Regions from separate parts of the Mesorhizobium sp. B2-1-1 genome, predicted to be linked through region 3. Evidence: predicted binding sites of a transcription regulator. Region 3 holds the regulator's gene; each other region holds the start of a gene.
The links. Region 3 encodes PhoB, which activates phosphate uptake and scavenging genes when phosphate is short. Its sites were predicted from a motif close to TGTCATNNANCTGTCAT; they were not measured.
Positions count from the first base shown of each region.

Region 1: a site for PhoB is predicted at 2,795-2,811, ahead of FJ972_RS27440 (ceramide glucosyltransferase). Genes of this name have one in related genera too.
Region 2: a site for PhoB is predicted at 1,832-1,848, ahead of FJ972_RS21325 (LTA synthase family protein). Genes of this name have one in related genera too.
Region 4: a site for PhoB is predicted at 1,399-1,415, ahead of phnF (phosphonate metabolism transcriptional regulator PhnF). Genes of this name have one in related genera too.

Region 1 is NZ_CP083954.1:5,660,440-5,664,461, reverse strand. It holds gene FJ972_RS27460 (aspartate aminotransferase family protein) at 1-76, shown strand, start outside; gene argF (ornithine carbamoyltransferase) at 92-1,003, shown strand; gene FJ972_RS27450 (Hsp33 family molecular chaperone) at 1,127-2,158, shown strand; gene apaG (Co2+/Mg2+ efflux protein ApaG) at 2,295-2,687, opposite strand; gene FJ972_RS27440 (ceramide glucosyltransferase) at 2,919-4,022, shown strand, end outside.
Region 2 is NZ_CP083954.1:4,315,745-4,319,766, forward strand. It holds gene fabG (3-oxoacyl-[acyl-carrier-protein] reductase) at 1-317, opposite strand, end outside; gene FJ972_RS30190 (hypothetical protein) at 409-543, opposite strand; gene fabD (ACP S-malonyltransferase) at 669-1,610, opposite strand; gene FJ972_RS21325 (LTA synthase family protein) at 1,887-3,815, shown strand; gene FJ972_RS21330 (pilus assembly protein) at 3,861-4,022, opposite strand, start outside.
Region 3 is NZ_CP083954.1:1,319,062-1,323,083, reverse strand. It holds gene FJ972_RS06445 (ROK family protein) at 1-1,155, shown strand, start outside; gene phoB (phosphate regulon transcriptional regulator PhoB) at 1,163-1,852, opposite strand; gene phoU (phosphate signaling complex protein PhoU) at 1,872-2,579, opposite strand; gene pstB (phosphate ABC transporter ATP-binding protein PstB) at 2,605-3,408, opposite strand; gene pstA (phosphate ABC transporter permease PstA) at 3,405-4,022, opposite strand, start outside.
Region 4 is NZ_CP083954.1:1,658,534-1,662,555, forward strand. It holds gene FJ972_RS08075 (carbon-phosphorus lyase complex subunit PhnI) at 1-247, opposite strand, end outside; gene phnH (phosphonate C-P lyase system protein PhnH) at 249-860, opposite strand; gene phnG (phosphonate C-P lyase system protein PhnG) at 860-1,321, opposite strand; gene phnF (phosphonate metabolism transcriptional regulator PhnF) at 1,453-2,187, shown strand; gene FJ972_RS08095 (zinc-binding alcohol dehydrogenase family protein) at 2,308-3,327, opposite strand; gene FJ972_RS08100 (ABC transporter permease) at 3,390-4,022, opposite strand, start outside.

The DNA.
Region 1 (4,022 bases), 1.4 Mb from region 3:
CCATGAAGCGCTCGAGCGCATTCGCGCCGGCGCCAAGGCCCTGTCCGAGGCCATCGCCGCTGAAGCCGCGAAGTAAATTCGAAAGCTCCTGATGTCACTTCGTCATTTCACCGACCTCTCCGCCGTTTCCGAAGGCGACCTGCGCTCCATGCTGACCGACGCAGTGGAGCGCAAGGCGCGCCTCAAGGCGGGCGAGCGCTCGAAACCTCTCGAAGGCAAGGTGCTGGCGATGATCTTCGACAAGCCGTCGACGCGCACGCGCGTCTCCTTCGATGTCGGCATGCGTCAGCTTGGCGGCGAGACCATCATGCTGACCGGCACCGAGATGCAGCTCGGCCGCTCCGAGACCATCGCCGACACAGCCAAGGTTCTGTCGCGCTATGTCGACGCCATCATGATCCGCACCACCTCGCATGAGCGGCTGCTGGAGCTGACCGAGAATGCGACCATCCCGGTGATCAACGGGCTCACCGACGATACCCATCCTTGCCAGCTGATGGCCGACATCATGACCTTCGAGGAGCATCGCGGTCCGGTCGCCGGCAAGACCATCGCCTGGACTGGCGACGGCAACAACGTGCTGCATTCGCTGCTGGAAGCCTCGGCGCGGTTCCGCTTCAGCCTCAACGTGGCGGTGCCCGAAGGCAGCGAGCCGGCGCAGAAGCATGTCGACTGGTCAACCGCACATGGCGGCAAGCTCTCCTTTACCCGCTCGCCAGAGGAAGCCGTCGACCAGGCCGACTGCGTCGTCACCGACTGCTGGGTGTCGATGGGCCAGGAGCACCGCGCCCGCGGCCACAACGTGTTTTCGCCCTACCAGGTCAACGCCAAGCTGATGGCCAAGGCAAAGCCCGACGCGCTGTTCATGCACTGCCTGCCGGCGCATCGCGGCGAGGAAGTGACGGACGAGGTCATCGACGGTCCGCATTCGGTGGTCTTCGACGAGGCCGAGAACCGGCTCCACGCCCAGAAGGCCGTGCTTGCCTGGTGTCTTGGGGCCTGAAGTGGACTTGAAGTGTCTTGGCGCTTGACGTGCCGGGGAACTTGATCTCCGGAGGCGCGATGCCTATCTGCGCGGCATCACGCAAATCAAGCGCGTTTAGACGCATGCTCCCCAAAGGGCGGCATGGCCGCGCCCTGGAGCTTTGTCATGCTGGAAACCCATCAAGTGGCTGAACATCACCCCAAACTCGGCGAATTCGGTTACGCCGGCGATGATCACGTCGTGCCCTTCGAGGTCGGCCCGCTCGATGTGCGCGGCCGCACCGTTCAGCTCGGGCCGATGCTCGATGCGATCCTTGGCCGCCATGATTATCCCGAGCCGGTCGCCCGGTTGCTGGCGGAAGCCTGTGTGCTGACGGTGCTGCTAGGCACCTCGCTCAAGTTCGAGGGCAAGTTCATCCTGCAGACCCGCACCGACGGGCCTGTCGACATGCTGGTCGCGGATTTTTCCACGCCCTCGGCGCTGCGTGCCTATGCGCGCTTCGATGTCGACCGGCTGGAGGCGCTGATTGCGGCCGGCGAGACCTCGCAGCAAACGCTGCTCGGCAACGGTGTGCTGGCGCTGACCATCGACCAAGGTGCTCACACGCAGCGCTACCAGGGCATCGTCCAGCTCGACGGCGAGACCCTGGAAGAGGCCGCGCGCACCTATTTCCGCCAGTCGGAGCAGATCCCGACCGATCTCCGGCTTTCCGTCGCCAAGCTTTTGACGCCCGGCCCCGGCGGCGCGCGCGAGCAGTGGCGGGCGGGCGGCATCCTGGCGCAGTTCCTGCCGCAGGCCTCCGAGCGCATGCGCGTTCCTGACCTGCCCGGCGGGGATGGCGATCCGCGCGAGGAGATCCACGATCCCACAGACAATTCCTGGCAGGAATTGCTGGCGCTGCTCGGCACCATCGAGCCGACCGAACTGATCGATCCGACCATCGGCGCAGAGCGGCTGCTCTATCGTCTGTTCCACGAGCATGGCGTGCGCGTCTTCGGCGGCGTTCCCGTCGCCGATCAGTGCTCATGCTCCCGCGACAAGATCCGCGGCATCCTCGAGGGCTTCTCCGCGCAGGAGATCAAGGACAGCACCGAGGACGGCGGCATCCACGTCGCTTGCGAGTTCTGTTCGACGCAATATGACTTCGACCCGGCGGAATTTACGACTCAGTAGGGTTCTTGTTTCTCCCCGTTCTACGGGGAGAAGGGGCCCAAGAGCGGATGAGGGGCGGCGCTGCCCCTCATTCCTGCCGGACATTTCTCGCCGTATAGTGACGGGGAGAAACCCGCTGTCGCCGATTTCGCCTCGTCTAATTCACCGTCCGCCTTGTCCCCGGCAGGTCGAGTGAGAAGGCGGGGATGGCGATGTCGAATGTCTCGCCCCGCTCGTTGCGCATGGTGTAGTGACCGACCATGATCCCCGACGGGGTCGAGAGCGGACAGCCCGACGTGTATTGATAGCTGTCGCCGGGATTGAGTTCGGGCTGATCGCCGACCACGCCGGCACCTCGCACTTCCTCGACCCGGCCGGCGCCGTCGGTTATGTGCCAATAGCGCGACAACAGCTGCACGAATTCGTCGGACTGGTTGTCGATCGTTATCTGGTAGCCCCAGACATAGCGGTTTTCCGAAGGATCCGAGCGGTCCTCGAGATAGAACGGCCTGACCTGCACTTCGATGTTGCGCGTGACGGCGCGGTACATGAGCGGCTCCAAAACAAATCCGGTGTGGAACATTCGGCGCTCTTTGCGGTTCGATCAACCGTGCGCGTCCGAGTTGCTGTCCCTGAAGGGCAGGTGCCGACAAACAATGTCATTTGAGTGACACATGACAATGATGGTGTGCACCAGCAATGCCGGGCGACTCGGGCGCTCTGTCGAACTGTCGAAAACGGCCGCCAAGCGGGCCGGGTTTTCTGGAGTGATCGGATATCGATGGAACTCGCTCTCATAACCGGCTCGCTTTCGATCGCTCTCATCGCCTCAAATCTCGCCAGCATACTGCTCGCCTGCTCGCGCCTGAAACGGCGCGCCGCCATCGCGCCGCCGGCCGGCAAGCCGCTGTCTGTCTCGATCGTCATCCCGGCGCGCGGCGTCGAGCCGTTTACCCATGAGACGCTTGAGCGCGCTTTCTCGCTCGACTGGCCGCGCTACGAACTGATCTTCTGTGTCGCCCATGCCGACGACCCCGCGGTCAAGCCGATCCGCGCCGCGATTGCCCGCTTTCCAGCCGTGCCGGCCCGCCTGCTCACCGGCGACGACCGCGTCAGCGCCAACCCGAAACTGAACAACTGCGTCAAGGGCTGGGAGGCAGCGCGCCACGACTGGGTCATTCTCGCCGATTCCAACGTGCTGATGCCGAAAGACTACGTCCAGCACCTGATGGCGGCATGGCGGCGGGACACCGGCCTGGTTTGCTCGACGCCGATCGGTTCGCGGCCCGACGGCTTCTGGGCAGAAGTCGAATGCGCTTTCCTCAACACGCTGCAGGCGCGCTGGCAATATGCCGGCGAGGCGCTTGGCCTCGGCTTTGCCCAGGGCAAGAGCATGTTGTGGAACAAGCAGATGCTCGACGCCAATGGCGGCATCCGTGCGCTCGCCGCCGAGATCGCGGAGGATGCCGCGTCGACCAAACTGGTCAACAGGCTCGGCCTGCGCGTCAATCTCGTCGCTTCGCCCTTCGAGCAGCCGCTCGGGCAGCGCATGCCGGGCGAGATCTGGTCGCGCCAGGCCCGCTGGGCGCGCCTGCGCCGCGTCACCTTTCCGCTGTTCTTCGCACCCGAGATCCTGACCGGCGTGGCGGCTCCGCTCGTGCTGGCATTGATCGCCGCGGCCAGCGCCGGCGTCAGCCTGCCCATGACAGCGCTTTGCGTGCTGGCGCTCGCCTACCTGCCGGAATGCATGCTCGCCTCGGCAAAGGGCTGGTATCTGTCGCCGCGCATCGTCACCGCGATGATCGCACGCGACCTGATTTTGCCCGCGATCTGGATGCGCGGTTGGCTGGGCGGGGCCGTCGACTGGCGCGGCAACGCCATGACC
Region 2 (4,022 bases), 2.7 Mb from region 3:
CTGTCCCAGTCGGCGTCCGACATGCGCACGAACAGCCCGTCCTTGGTGATGCCGGCATTGTTGACCAGGATATCGACGCCCTCGAGATCGGCCTCCGCTTTCTGGCCGAGCGCCTTGACCTCGTCGCGGTTCGACAGGTCGGCCGGAAACAGCTTCACCCGGTCGCCGAGTTCGGCGGCCAGCGCCTCCAGTTTCTCGACGCGCGTGCCGTGCAGGCCGACGACGGCGCCTTGCGCATGCAGCACCCTGGCGATCGCCTCGCCGATGCCTCCCGACGCGCCGGTGACAAGTGCCTTGCGGCCGGTCAGTTCGAACATGTGTTTTCCTCTTTGGTTTCGGAAGCTCAGCGAGCAACCTTATCTGTATACGTCTCGCGGGTATCCGATTGCCATCACCAACGGAATATCTTCAGCGATACAAGCCGCGCCAGAAATCATCAGCTTTCATAATATCCTCTTCCCCTCGCCCAATGCGTCCTGCAGCTTCGGCCGCCAAGTCATAATCTTCCACATCGTCCAGGCCGCGCTGGATGAGTTCGCGCAAACAATCAACTTTGCTGCGGTCTGTCCTAGCGACAAAGGAGTCCAGGCGCTGTTCGATTTCGGCAGAAAGACGGATGAGACAGGCATGCCAAACCTCGTGAGTTCGTCAAATTCAGTCGCGGCGCCTCACCCGAGCGCCGCCAGTGCGGTTTCGACCTCGGCCGCGGAACCGACCGATGCCGTGGCGATTTCGCGGTTGATGCGCCGGGCCAGCCCTGAAAGCACTTTTCCCGCGCCGACTTCATAGAGCGTGGTGACGCCGTTCGCGCCGAACCACTCCACTGTCTCGCGCCAGCGCACGCGGCCGATCACCTGTTCGAACAGACGGCGCGCAATGATTTCGGGATCGCTGGTCGGAGTGACCGTGACATTGGAGACGAGCGGCACGACAGGCGCGTTCTTGGTTACCCCGGCCAGCGCCTCGCGCATGATCTCGGCGGCGGGCGCCATCAGCGCCGAATGGAAGGGCGCGGAGACCTGCAGCATCAGCGCTCGCTTGGCGCCTTTTTCCGTGCACAGTTTGGCAGCCAGTTCGACCGCTGCCTTGGCGCCGGAAATCACCAGCTGGCCACCGCCATTGTCGTTGGCGATCTGGCAGACCGATCCTTTGGCAGCCTCGGCGCAGGCGGCTTCGACATCGGCCTGCTCCAGTCCGATGATCGCCGCCATGGCGCCTTCGCCGGCGGGCACCGCCGCTTGCATGGCATTGCCGCGGATGCGCAGCAGCCTGGCGGCATCGGCAACCGAGACGAAGCCGGCGGCGGCAAGCGCCGAATATTCGCCCAGCGAATGGCCAGCGACGTAGGTAATCTTGTCCTTCAGCGAGAAGCCGCCCGCTTCCAAGGCCCTGATCGCGGCCAGCGATACGGCCATCAGCGCCGGCTGCGCGTTGGCGGTGAGCGTCAGCGTCTCTTCCGGCCCTTCCCAGATCAGCTTCGACAGGTTTTCGCCGAGCGCGTCGTCGACTTCGCTAAAAACCCTACGCGCCTCGGGGAAGGCATCGGCGAGGTCCTTGCCCATGCCGACAGCCTGGCTGCCTTGTCCCGGAAAGGTGAATGCAACGGCCATGTGTGGGCTCCCAAAGCTCGGTTCTGCTTGCCTGATACACGAATTTTCCTGCCTGTGACGCAACGCGGCCTGCCAAGTCAAGCCCGGTTCGACCCGGCCCCTTGGCAGCTTTGCCGGCCGAGTGCCTGTTCCAAAAGGCTTTTTGGCGATCACTCCTGATGAAAACCGCTCACGAATCGTTTGCTGGCTCTTCTTATTTCCGCCACAGGCGCTAGCTTTGCGTGACAATTCCATGACAATCGAGTGACGGGTCTGTCGCTGGGTGGGGAAGTTAAAGTGGCTAGGATTTCGAAAGGCGCAGGCAAAGCCGCGCCACAGTTTCTGGAAGACGATCCTTCCACCGGCTACCTGCCGGGACGGAAGTGGCCGACCATACGCTATGGGCTGACCAGCCTGCTGATCGCGGCCGTCCTGGTGTTCGCCATCGAATTGATCGTGCGCGGCGACTTCGCCGGCACGGTTTCCTTCTTCCTGCAGCCGCTCAAGCCGGGCTGGACCACGATCGTGGTGTTCGCACTGGTTCTGGTCGGCCTCGATGCCGTTTTCGGCCGCAGCTATCAAAGCCTGATGATCGTCGCGCCGCTGACGCTCTCGCTGGCTTTCATCGGTCACCAGAAATCGCATTATCTCGGCGATCCCCTCTACCCGACCGATTTCCTCTACTCCCGCCAGATCGTGGCGCTTCTGCCGCTTCTGGTGCGTGACCGCCCGATGACTGCCCTTGCCATGATTGTCGGCATTGTCGCCGGCCTGTCGCTGCTCATCTATGGCTGGCGGGTCTGGCGTCGAAAGGTGCCGATACTCAGCCGCAAGGGCCGTCTCGCCCGGCTGACGCTGGCGGTGCCGCTGCTCGCCTTCTTCGTCTCGATCATGGACTATGCCACCTTCTCGTGGACCCGGGACCGGCTGCAGATCATCCCGATCATGTGGGACCAGAAGGAAAATTACGCCTCCAACGGCTTTGCGCTCGCCTTCGCGCTGAACGTGCCGATGGCGCATGTCTCGGCGCCGCCAGGCTATTCGGAAAAGGCGATCGCGGCCATCGACAGGCCGCAGGTGACCGCCTCGGTGCCCCAGGAAAAGCCCGACATCATCGTCGTCATGAGCGAATCCTTCTGGGATCCGACCAAGCTGCCCGGGGTCACCATCACGCCCGATCCGATCCCCAATGTGCGGGCGCTGCGTTCGGGCTCCATGTTCTCACCCGAATTCGGCGGCATGACCGCCAATATCGAGTTCGAAGCACTGACCGGCTTCTCCAACGCCTTCCTGCCGGCCGGCAGCATCCCCTACCAGCAATATGTGCGCACGCCGACGCCGTCGCTGGCGACCTTCCTGAAGAGGGAGGGCTACAGGGCGCGCGCCATCCATCCGGGCACCAACTGGTTCTGGAACCGCGGCGCGGTCTATGCCGATTTCGGCTTCGACGACTTCAGATCGGAAGAGACGTTGCCGCCGATGCAAAAGCGCGGGCCGCTGGCATCCGACGCGGCGATGACGGACGAGATCATCAGCGAGGCCGATGCCAGCGATGCCCCGGTGTTCTTCTTTGCCGTCAGCCTGCAGAACCACGGCCCTTACGAGCCGAACCGCTACTACAACCCGACCCACACCGTGCAGGCGCCGATCAGCCAATGGGCGCGTGAATCGCTGCTGAGTTACACCGAGGGCTCGGCCGACGCGGACCGCGGTCTCGAACGCCTGATCGAATGGGCAAAGAAACGCTCTCGGCCCACCGTCATCGCCTTCTTCGGCGACCATCTGCCGCCGCTTGGGCCGGTCTATGTAGAGACCGGGTTCATGAAGGACAATGTCGCGCCGCGCAAGGAGGCTTCCGCCGAGGCGGCGCTGGAGCATCATCAGACGCCACTGGTCATCTGGTCGAACCGCACAGGCCCTGCCAAGGACATGGGCGCCGTCAGCCCCGCCTTCCTGCCCTATCACATCCTGAAAACGGCCGGCATCACCCACCCCTACTATACCGGCTTCCTGGGCGAGATGCGCGAACGCTACCGCGTGGTCGACCGCAATCTGCTGCTGACGCCGGCGGGAGAAGCCACGCCCGATTGGGCGCGGCAAAAGCAGATCGACCCGGCGATCCGCGACTTCCGGCTGCTGCAATACGACATGATGTTCGGCAAACGCCACGCGGCGCCCGACTTCTTCCCCGAAACGGTGGACAAGGTCGTCGCCCATATGAGCTGAAATTCGCGGCATCCTTCCAGGATGCCGCCCAGCGGGGTCGAGCGTTCAATTCGTCAGTTGCAATTTCGAGAATTTGTTGGCGATCTGCTGGAACACGTTCGGCAATTTGTTTGGATCGTTGACGGCGTAGTAGTCGCTGGGATCCGAGGCGCAGGCGCTGTAAAGCGTGCGGTTGGCGGCGGTATCGGATTGCAGCACCATCGTGTA
Region 3 (4,022 bases):
CGCACCGAGATTGCCGCGACCACCGGGCTCAGCCATTCCACCATATCGGCGATCTCCTCCCACCTGATTGGCGAAGGCATCCTGGCGCAGAGCAAGCCGAGCGAGGCCGGTGCGCTGAAACGCGGCCGGCCGCAGGTCGGCCTCAGCCTCAACCCTGAAGCCGCGGCGGTGATGACCGTGGTGCTGTCGCTGAATTTTCTCTCCGTCGCCGTCATCGACTATGCCGGCCAGGTGATATCTGAAGAGCAGCGCCGGCTGGACACGCTCACCCTGTCGCGCGAGGCGCTGATCGGCGAATGCGTGGCCATCGTCAGGCGGCGGTTCGAGGATCCCGACCTCGACGTCGGCAGCATCGCCCGTATCGCGCTGGCGATCCAGGGCATCACCGACACGGATGCGCGCACCATGCTGTGGTCGCCGATCACGCCGCAGACCGACATCGCCTTCGCCGACATACTGGAGGCCGAGTTCGGCATTCCCGCCACCATGGAGAACGATTGCAACATGATGGCGGTGGCGCTGCGCTGGCGCGATCCCCAGCGCTACCGCGACGACTTCATCGCCATCCTTTTGTCGCACGGCATCGGCATGGGCTTGGTGCTGAAGGGTGAACTGTTCACCGGCACCCATTCATCCGGAGGCGAGTTCGGCCACATGATCCATCGCCCCGGCGGGGCGCTCTGCCGCTGCGGGCGGCGCGGCTGCGTCGAGGCCTATGCCGGCAACTATGCCATCTGGCGCAACGCGAGGCAGCTTGGCGAGGACACCGAGCCCGTCGACGTCAGCGACGCCGACATGCGCACCCTGGCGGCCTCGGCGCGCGAAAAGGACGGGCCGGAGCGCGAAGCCTACCGCAAGGCCGGCGAGGCGCTGGGTTACGGCCTTGGCAGCCTGTTCGCGCTGATCGATCCGGCGCCGGTCGCCATGGTCGGCGTCAGCGCCGCCGCCTTCGACCTGATCGAGCCGGCTCTGCGCGAGGCCATTGCCCAGACCGCCGGCGGCCAGCACTCGAAATCGATTTCCTTCGACACCGAGCCGAACGAACTGCCACTGATCCGCGAGGGCTGCGCCATGCGCGCGCTGACCTTCGTCGACCAGGAGATTTTCGCGCCGGGGGCACAGGCGAAATCAGGCGTGGGCGAGAACGTTGCGTGACATATCCCTAGTCTTCGCGAATCGCATACCCCGCGCCCCGAATGGTGCGGATCACGTCAGGCATGCGGCCATTGTTGACCGCCTTGCGCAGCCGGCCGACATGCACGTCCACGGTGCGCTCGTCGATATAGATCGTTTCGCCCCAGACATTGTCGAGCAGTTGGCTGCGCGAGAACACGCGGCCGGGATGTCGCATCATGAATTCGAGCAGGCGGAACTCGGTCGGCCCGAGCCGGATCTCGCTTTTCTTGCGGTAGACCCGGTGCGATTCACGGTCGAGCACGATGTCGCCGACCTTGAGCACGCTGGACAGAACTTCGGGCTTGGCGCGGCGCAGCAGCGCCTTGACGCGTGCCATGAATTCCGGCGTTGAGAACGGCTTGACCAGATAGTCGTCGGCGCCGGTGGAGAGACCGCGCACCCGGTCGCTTTCCTCGCCGCGCGCCGTCAGCATGATGATCGGCAGCCGCTCGGTCTCGGGCCGCATGCGGAGACGGCGGCAGAGCTCGATGCCGGACACCGCCGGCACCATCCAGTCGAGCACAAGAAGGTCAGGGACATTCTCCTGCAAGCGGATCTCGGCTTCGTCGCCGCGCGTCACCACCTCTACCTGATAACCCTCCGATTCCAGATTGTAACGGAGCAGCACACCCAGCGGCTCCTCGTCCTCCACCACCATGATGCGTGGCGCGATCATCGACTGGTCACCCCTGCCGTCAAGCCGCTGGCGCCGACATCGCCGTCTCGTCCTGCTTCGGGCGATTGGCGGGCAATTGCGTGCCGGTCAGCACATAATAGGCATTTTCGGCAATGTTGGTCACGTGATCGCCGATGCGCTCGAGATTCTTGGCGCAGAACAAAAGATGCGTGCAGGCGGTGATGTTGCGCGGATCCTCCATCATGTAGGTCAGCAGCTCGCGGAAGACCGACGTGTATTTGACGTCGATGCGTTCATCGTCGGCGCGCAGCTTGGCAAGTGCCGCGGCATCGCGCGCCGCATACTCCTCGATCACGCCTTGGACCTGGATCAGCACAAGCTGCGCCATGGCGTCGATGGAGTGCGACAGGTCGCGCGGCGTGGCGGCAAGGCCGACGGTGCCGACGCGCTTGGCGATGTTCTTGGCGAGATCGCCGATGCGTTCGAGATCGCCCGCCATGCGGATCGAGCCGACGACATGGCGCAGATCGTCCGCCATGGGCTGCCGCTTGGCGATCAGGGTGATGGCGCGGTCGTCGAGTTCGCGCTGGCGCGCATCCATGATCGCGTCGTCGGAGACGACGCGCTGGGCGAGCGCGTTGTCGGAATTCAGGAGCGCCTTGGTCGCGCCGCCGACCATCGATGAGGCGAGATCGCCCATGTCGCGGATCAGCCTGCTGATCTGTCCGAGATCTTCGTCAAAGGCTGCGACTGTGTGTTCGGCCATGATCTTGGTCCTCGTATGCCTGGGATCAGCCGAAGCGGCCGGTGATATAGTCCTGCGTGCGCTTCTCGCGGGGCGACGTGAAGATCTTCTCGGTGCGGTCGAACTCGACCAGCTCGCCCAGATACATGAAGGCGGTCTGCTTCGACACGCGCGCCGCCTGCTGCATGTTGTGGGTGACGATGACGATCGTATAATCGGCCTGCAACTCGTCGATCAGCTCCTCGATCTTGGCGGTCGACAGCGGATCGAGCGCCGAGGCAGGCTCGTCGAGCAGGATGACCTCCGGCTTCACCGCCACCGTGCGGGCGATGCAGAGGCGCTGCTGCTGGCCGCCCGAAAGGCTGAGGCCGCTGGCGTTGAGCTTGTCCTTGACCTCGCTCCACAGTGCCGCGCGCTTCAGCGCCTGCTCGACACGGCCGTCCATCTCCGCCTTGCTGAGCTTCTCATAGAGCCTGACGCCGAAGGCGATGTTCTCGTAGATCGACATCGGGAACGGCGTCGGCTTCTGGAACACCATGCCGATCTTGGTCCTGAGCAGGTTGAGATCCTGCGAACGGTCGAGGATATTCTGGCCGTCGAGCAGCACCTGGCCCTCGGCGCTCTGCCTCGGGTAAAGCTCGTAGATGCGGTTGAAGACGCGCAGCAGCGTCGACTTCCCGCAGCCCGAAGGCCCGATGAAGGCGGTGACGCTGCGCTCGGGCAGCGACAGGCTGATATCCTTCAGCGCCTTCGACTGGCCATAGTAGAAATTGAGGCCCTTGACCTCGATCTTGGCTTTCTCGACCGCGACTTCGGGCGTATTCAACTCGGTGGACAACATCGGTTTCATCTGTCCTCTCTGCGTCCGGTAAGGCTGCGGGCGAAGATGCTCAGCCCGAGAACCGTAAGGGTGATTATGAGTGCGCCGGTCCACGCCAGCTGCTGCCATTCCTCGTAGGGGCTGAGAGCGAACTGGAAGATGGTGACGGGCAGGCTGGCCATCGGCGCATTGAGATTACTCGACCAGAACTGGTTGTTGAGCGCCGTGAAGAGCAGCGGCGCCGTCTCGCCGGAAATGCGGGCGATGGCCAGCAATATGCCTGTGACGATGCCCGACAGCGCCGCACGGTAGGCGACCGAGCGGATGACCACCCAGCGCGGCGCGCCGATCGCGGCGCCGGCCTCGCGCAAGGCGTTCGGCACCAGGTTGAGCATGTCCTCGGTGGTGCGAACGACGACCGGGATGACCAGGATGGCCAGTGCGACGGCACCGGCGATCGCCGAGAAATGTCCCATCGGCCGCACCAGCAGCTCGTAGACGAACAGGCCGACGATGATCGAGGGTGCCGACAGCAGGATGTCGTTGATGAAGCGCACGACGGTGGTGAGGCGCGAGAAGCGGCCATATTCGGCCATGTAGGTCCCAGCGAGGACACCGATCGGCGTGCCGACGATGACGGCGAT
Region 4 (4,022 bases), 340 kb from region 3:
TGCGGTAGGCCCGCACCAGGAAGATCGCCTCGATCATGTCGCCGCGCGCCTGCACGATAGCGAGTGCGGCGAGTTCGCGATCGTAAAGCGAGCCTTCGCTCATCACCCGGTCGACGCCGAGCGCCAGCTGTTCGACGATCTGGTCGAGGCGCAGTGCCGGTACCGAGCGGTCACCGCGCCGACGGTCAGCGAGCAGGCTGTGGGCGTTGGCGATTGCAGCTTCGCCGCCTTTTACCGCGACATACATGCTAGGCCTCCGTCGTCTTGATGCGTGTCGTACGCGGCAGGCAGGCGAGGCTGTCATGTGCCGCCAGGATGATGTCGACGCCGCGCGGAAAGCGGTTGATGTTCTGCTTCCACTGCTCGATGAAATGACGCGGCATGAGGGCCGGCGCGATCGTCGCCGTCTTCTCGATGCCAGGACCTTCGAGCAGCAGCGGCGTGCCTGACGTGAGATCGCCGACCTGCAGGATCAATGTGGTCGAGCGGTCGGGATAGTCCTGCGTGCCTTGCGAGAAACCGTCGAGCGCCATCATCTCGGCCGGCGAGGCCACAAAGGCGAAATGCGCGTCGGCCGGGGTGTTGGCCAGCGGCGCGCCGCTGTGAAAGCCGAGCCAGGACATGACCGCTGCCGAGGCGTGCAGGGCCGGGTCCAGCCAGAGCGGCGTGTCGTTGTCGCACAATGCCAGCGCAACCGCGCCCGATATCGCCGAAAGCGGCGCCGGCGGGCGGGCCAGGGCCGGCAAGGGTTGCACGCTGCCCGGCCGCGCCATTGCGTCCATGACGGCGCGAAACACCGTCTGGGCGTTGAACACCGGATCGGCGAACCCGCCCTCGATCGATTGCGCTGCGATATCCATCAATCTTCTCCGCGAACCATGGTGAAGAAATCCACCTTCGTTGCCGCCGTTTCGGCGCGGCGCCTTTCTCGTGCCGTGGTCAAGGCAGCCCGCAGCGGCGCGAGAAGGCCCGTTTCGACCGCCTCTCGGTGGGCGGGGTCCTGCCACAGCGCGTCGGCGATGGCCGCCAGCTTCGCCTTCTGCTTGTCGCGGCCGAGCGCATAGCAATGGCCGACCTGTCCGGACGGCAGGCGCACTGTGGCGCGGGTCACGGTGGCCTCGCCGACATTGAACGGCGCGCCGCCGCCGCCGATGCGGCCGCGCATGGTAACCAGGCCGGTCTCGGGACCGCGCAGCAGTTCGGCCTCGGCAGGCAGGCCGGATTCGTTCCAGAGGCGAACGATGTCGTCGCCGCTGGACTGCGCCAGGGTTGCCATGGCCGCCTTGCGTTCGGCCTGGTCGCGCGCTTCCTGTCCTCGCATGAGCAACATCCTTGCTTCTAATTTGTCTATTGATATAGACAACCATACGAATTATACCCATTACCTGACGCGAGTCCATGACGGGTGCGTGACAGGGGCCGGCCAGGGGCGAAACCGTGAACGGAAAACACGTGGCTGACGGTATCGAGCGGCGCAGCGGCGTCTCGTTGTGGCGCCAGATCGCCGACCGAATCCTGCAATCGATCGCTGCCGGCGATTTCGCCGAGAATGCCGCGCTGCCGCCGGAGGTGGCGCTGGCCGAGCGCTATGGCGTCAACCGTCACACGGTGCGCAGCGCCATCGCGGCGCTCGTGCAGGACGGGGTACTGCGGGCCGAGCAGGGGCGCGGCACTTTCGTGCTGTCGCGCAAGCGGCTGTCCTATCCGATCGGCGCGCGCACGCGATTTTCAACCGGCTTGCAGGGCCAGGCGTCGGAGCGGCATATCGTGCTGCTGGCCTCATCGGTCGAGCCGGCCAGCCGGCGCGTCGCCGAAGCCCTGGGCCTTGCCAGGGGATCGGATGTGATTCGCCTGGAGACGCGCGGCGAGGCCGATGGGAAGCCGGTGTCGCGCGCTTCCGGCTGGTTCGACGCCAGGCGCTTCGCCGGCATCGATGTGGCCATGGCCGAGACCGGGTCGATCACCGCATCGCTCAAGCGTTTCGGCATAGACGATTATCTCAGGCAATCGACGGTGCTGTCGGCGCGTCACGCCGATGCTTCCGACCTTGCCGACCTCGATCTGCAGCCGGGCGGCATCGTGCTGGTCACGATGGCCGTCAACATGACGACGGACGGCCGGCCGATCCAATTCGCCGAGGCGCGCTTCCCGGCGGAGCGGGTGGAGCTGAAACTGTCGGCGCTGTAGGGCGTGTCGGCCTTATACCAACGCTGGTACCAGACCAGCTCGGTTGTCAGCGGCTTGGCGGTTTGGGGGTCGCCCTGCGCGGGGCGTGGTCAATACGGGCCGGGTTCACGATCTGCCAGCTTATGCCCCCACCTCGATCACGGCCTTGATCAGGCCGGATTTCTCATGCGCCCAGCGGGCGAGATCACGTGGCGTGTCGGCAAGCGTGGTGCGGTGGGTGACGAGCTTGGCCAGCGGCACGGCGCCATCGCGGATCGAAGCGGCGACGTGGTCAAAGTCGGCCCTCAAGGCATTGCGGCTGCCGACAAGCGTCATCTCGCGCTTGTGGAACTCGGGGTCGGAAAAGGCGATGTCGTCCTTCACGACGCTGACCAGCACCAATGTCCCGCCATGCGCGACATGAGCGAAGGCCGACTGCACCGAGCCGGTGTTCCCGGTGGCGTCGAAGACCACGTCGAAGCCTTCGCCTGATGTCGCTTCGCTGACCAGATCGGATGCCGCGCCGCGCGACCCGTCGAGGGTCTTGAAGCCGAGTTCATTGGCGGCGAAGCCGAGCCTTTCGCTGCTCATGTCGAGCAGCGTCACGTCGAGCCCGGCGATGCGGGCGAAGATGGCGGTGCCGAGCCCGATCGGTCCGGCGCCGATGACGAGCGTCCGTGCGCCGGGATCGGCACGCGAGCGCCGCACCGCATGGGCGCCGATGGCCAGGAACTCGACGGCCGCGGCATCGGCCAACGACAGGCCGTTGGCTGGATAGAGGTTTTGTTCCGGGATAAGGATCTGTTCGCACATGGCGCCGTCGCGATGCACGCCGAGCACTTCGATCCGGACACAGCAATTGGGTTTACCGTGCCGGCAGGCGATGCATTTGCCGCACGCCAGATAGGGATTGATGATGACCGGCTCGCCCGTGGCAAGACCAACGCCTTCGCCCGCCTCGACGATGGTCCCCGACACTTCATGGCCCATGATGCGGGGGTAGGCGAGGAAGGGATGCTTGCCCTCGAAGATGTGGTAGTCGGTGCCGCAGATGCCGACATGGCTGACCGCCACCAGCGCCCAGCCGGGAGGCGGCGAGCCAGCCGCGGGACGGTCTTCCACGACAAGGTCGCCGGGCGAACGGCAGACAACGGCTTTCATGCTTCAATCCAGTCGGTTCATGGAATCGCCGGCCGATTTTTCGACCCGGCCGGCGATCGATTTTACTTGCCACCTCGGCGGCGCAGGCCGTCGAAGTAGACGATGACGATGATCAACATGCCGGTGATGACGCGCTGCCAGAACGTGTTGACGTTGAGCAGGTTGGCGCCGTTGTTGATGGTGGAGAGGATGAACGAGCCGATCAGCGGCCCGTGCACCGAACCGATGGCGCCGAACAGCGACGTGCCGCCGATCACCGACGAGGCGATGGCTTGCAACTCGTAGGTGTCGCCCTGCGTCGGATTGCCGATGCCGATGCGGGACGCGAGCAGCACGCCGACGAAGGCCGCGCACAGGCCGGACAGCACATAGGCCATGTAGATCGTGCGCGGCACGTTGACGCCGGAGAGGCGCGCGGCTTCCGCGTTCGAGCCGACGGAGAAGAGATAGCGTCCCCATCGCGTGTGGTGCAGGAAGACGTAGGAGGGCAGCGCAACCACGATCACCATCCAGAACAGATAGGGGATCCCCAGCAGCGAGCCGCGCGAAAACGCCTGGAACGCGTCGCTGTTGATCGATATCGAATTGCCATTGGTCATCAGGAGACCGATGCCGCGCAGCGAGGTCATGGTCGCCAGCGTGATGATGAAGGGCGGCAGGCCCATCCTGACGATGCCGAAACCGTGGAACAGGCC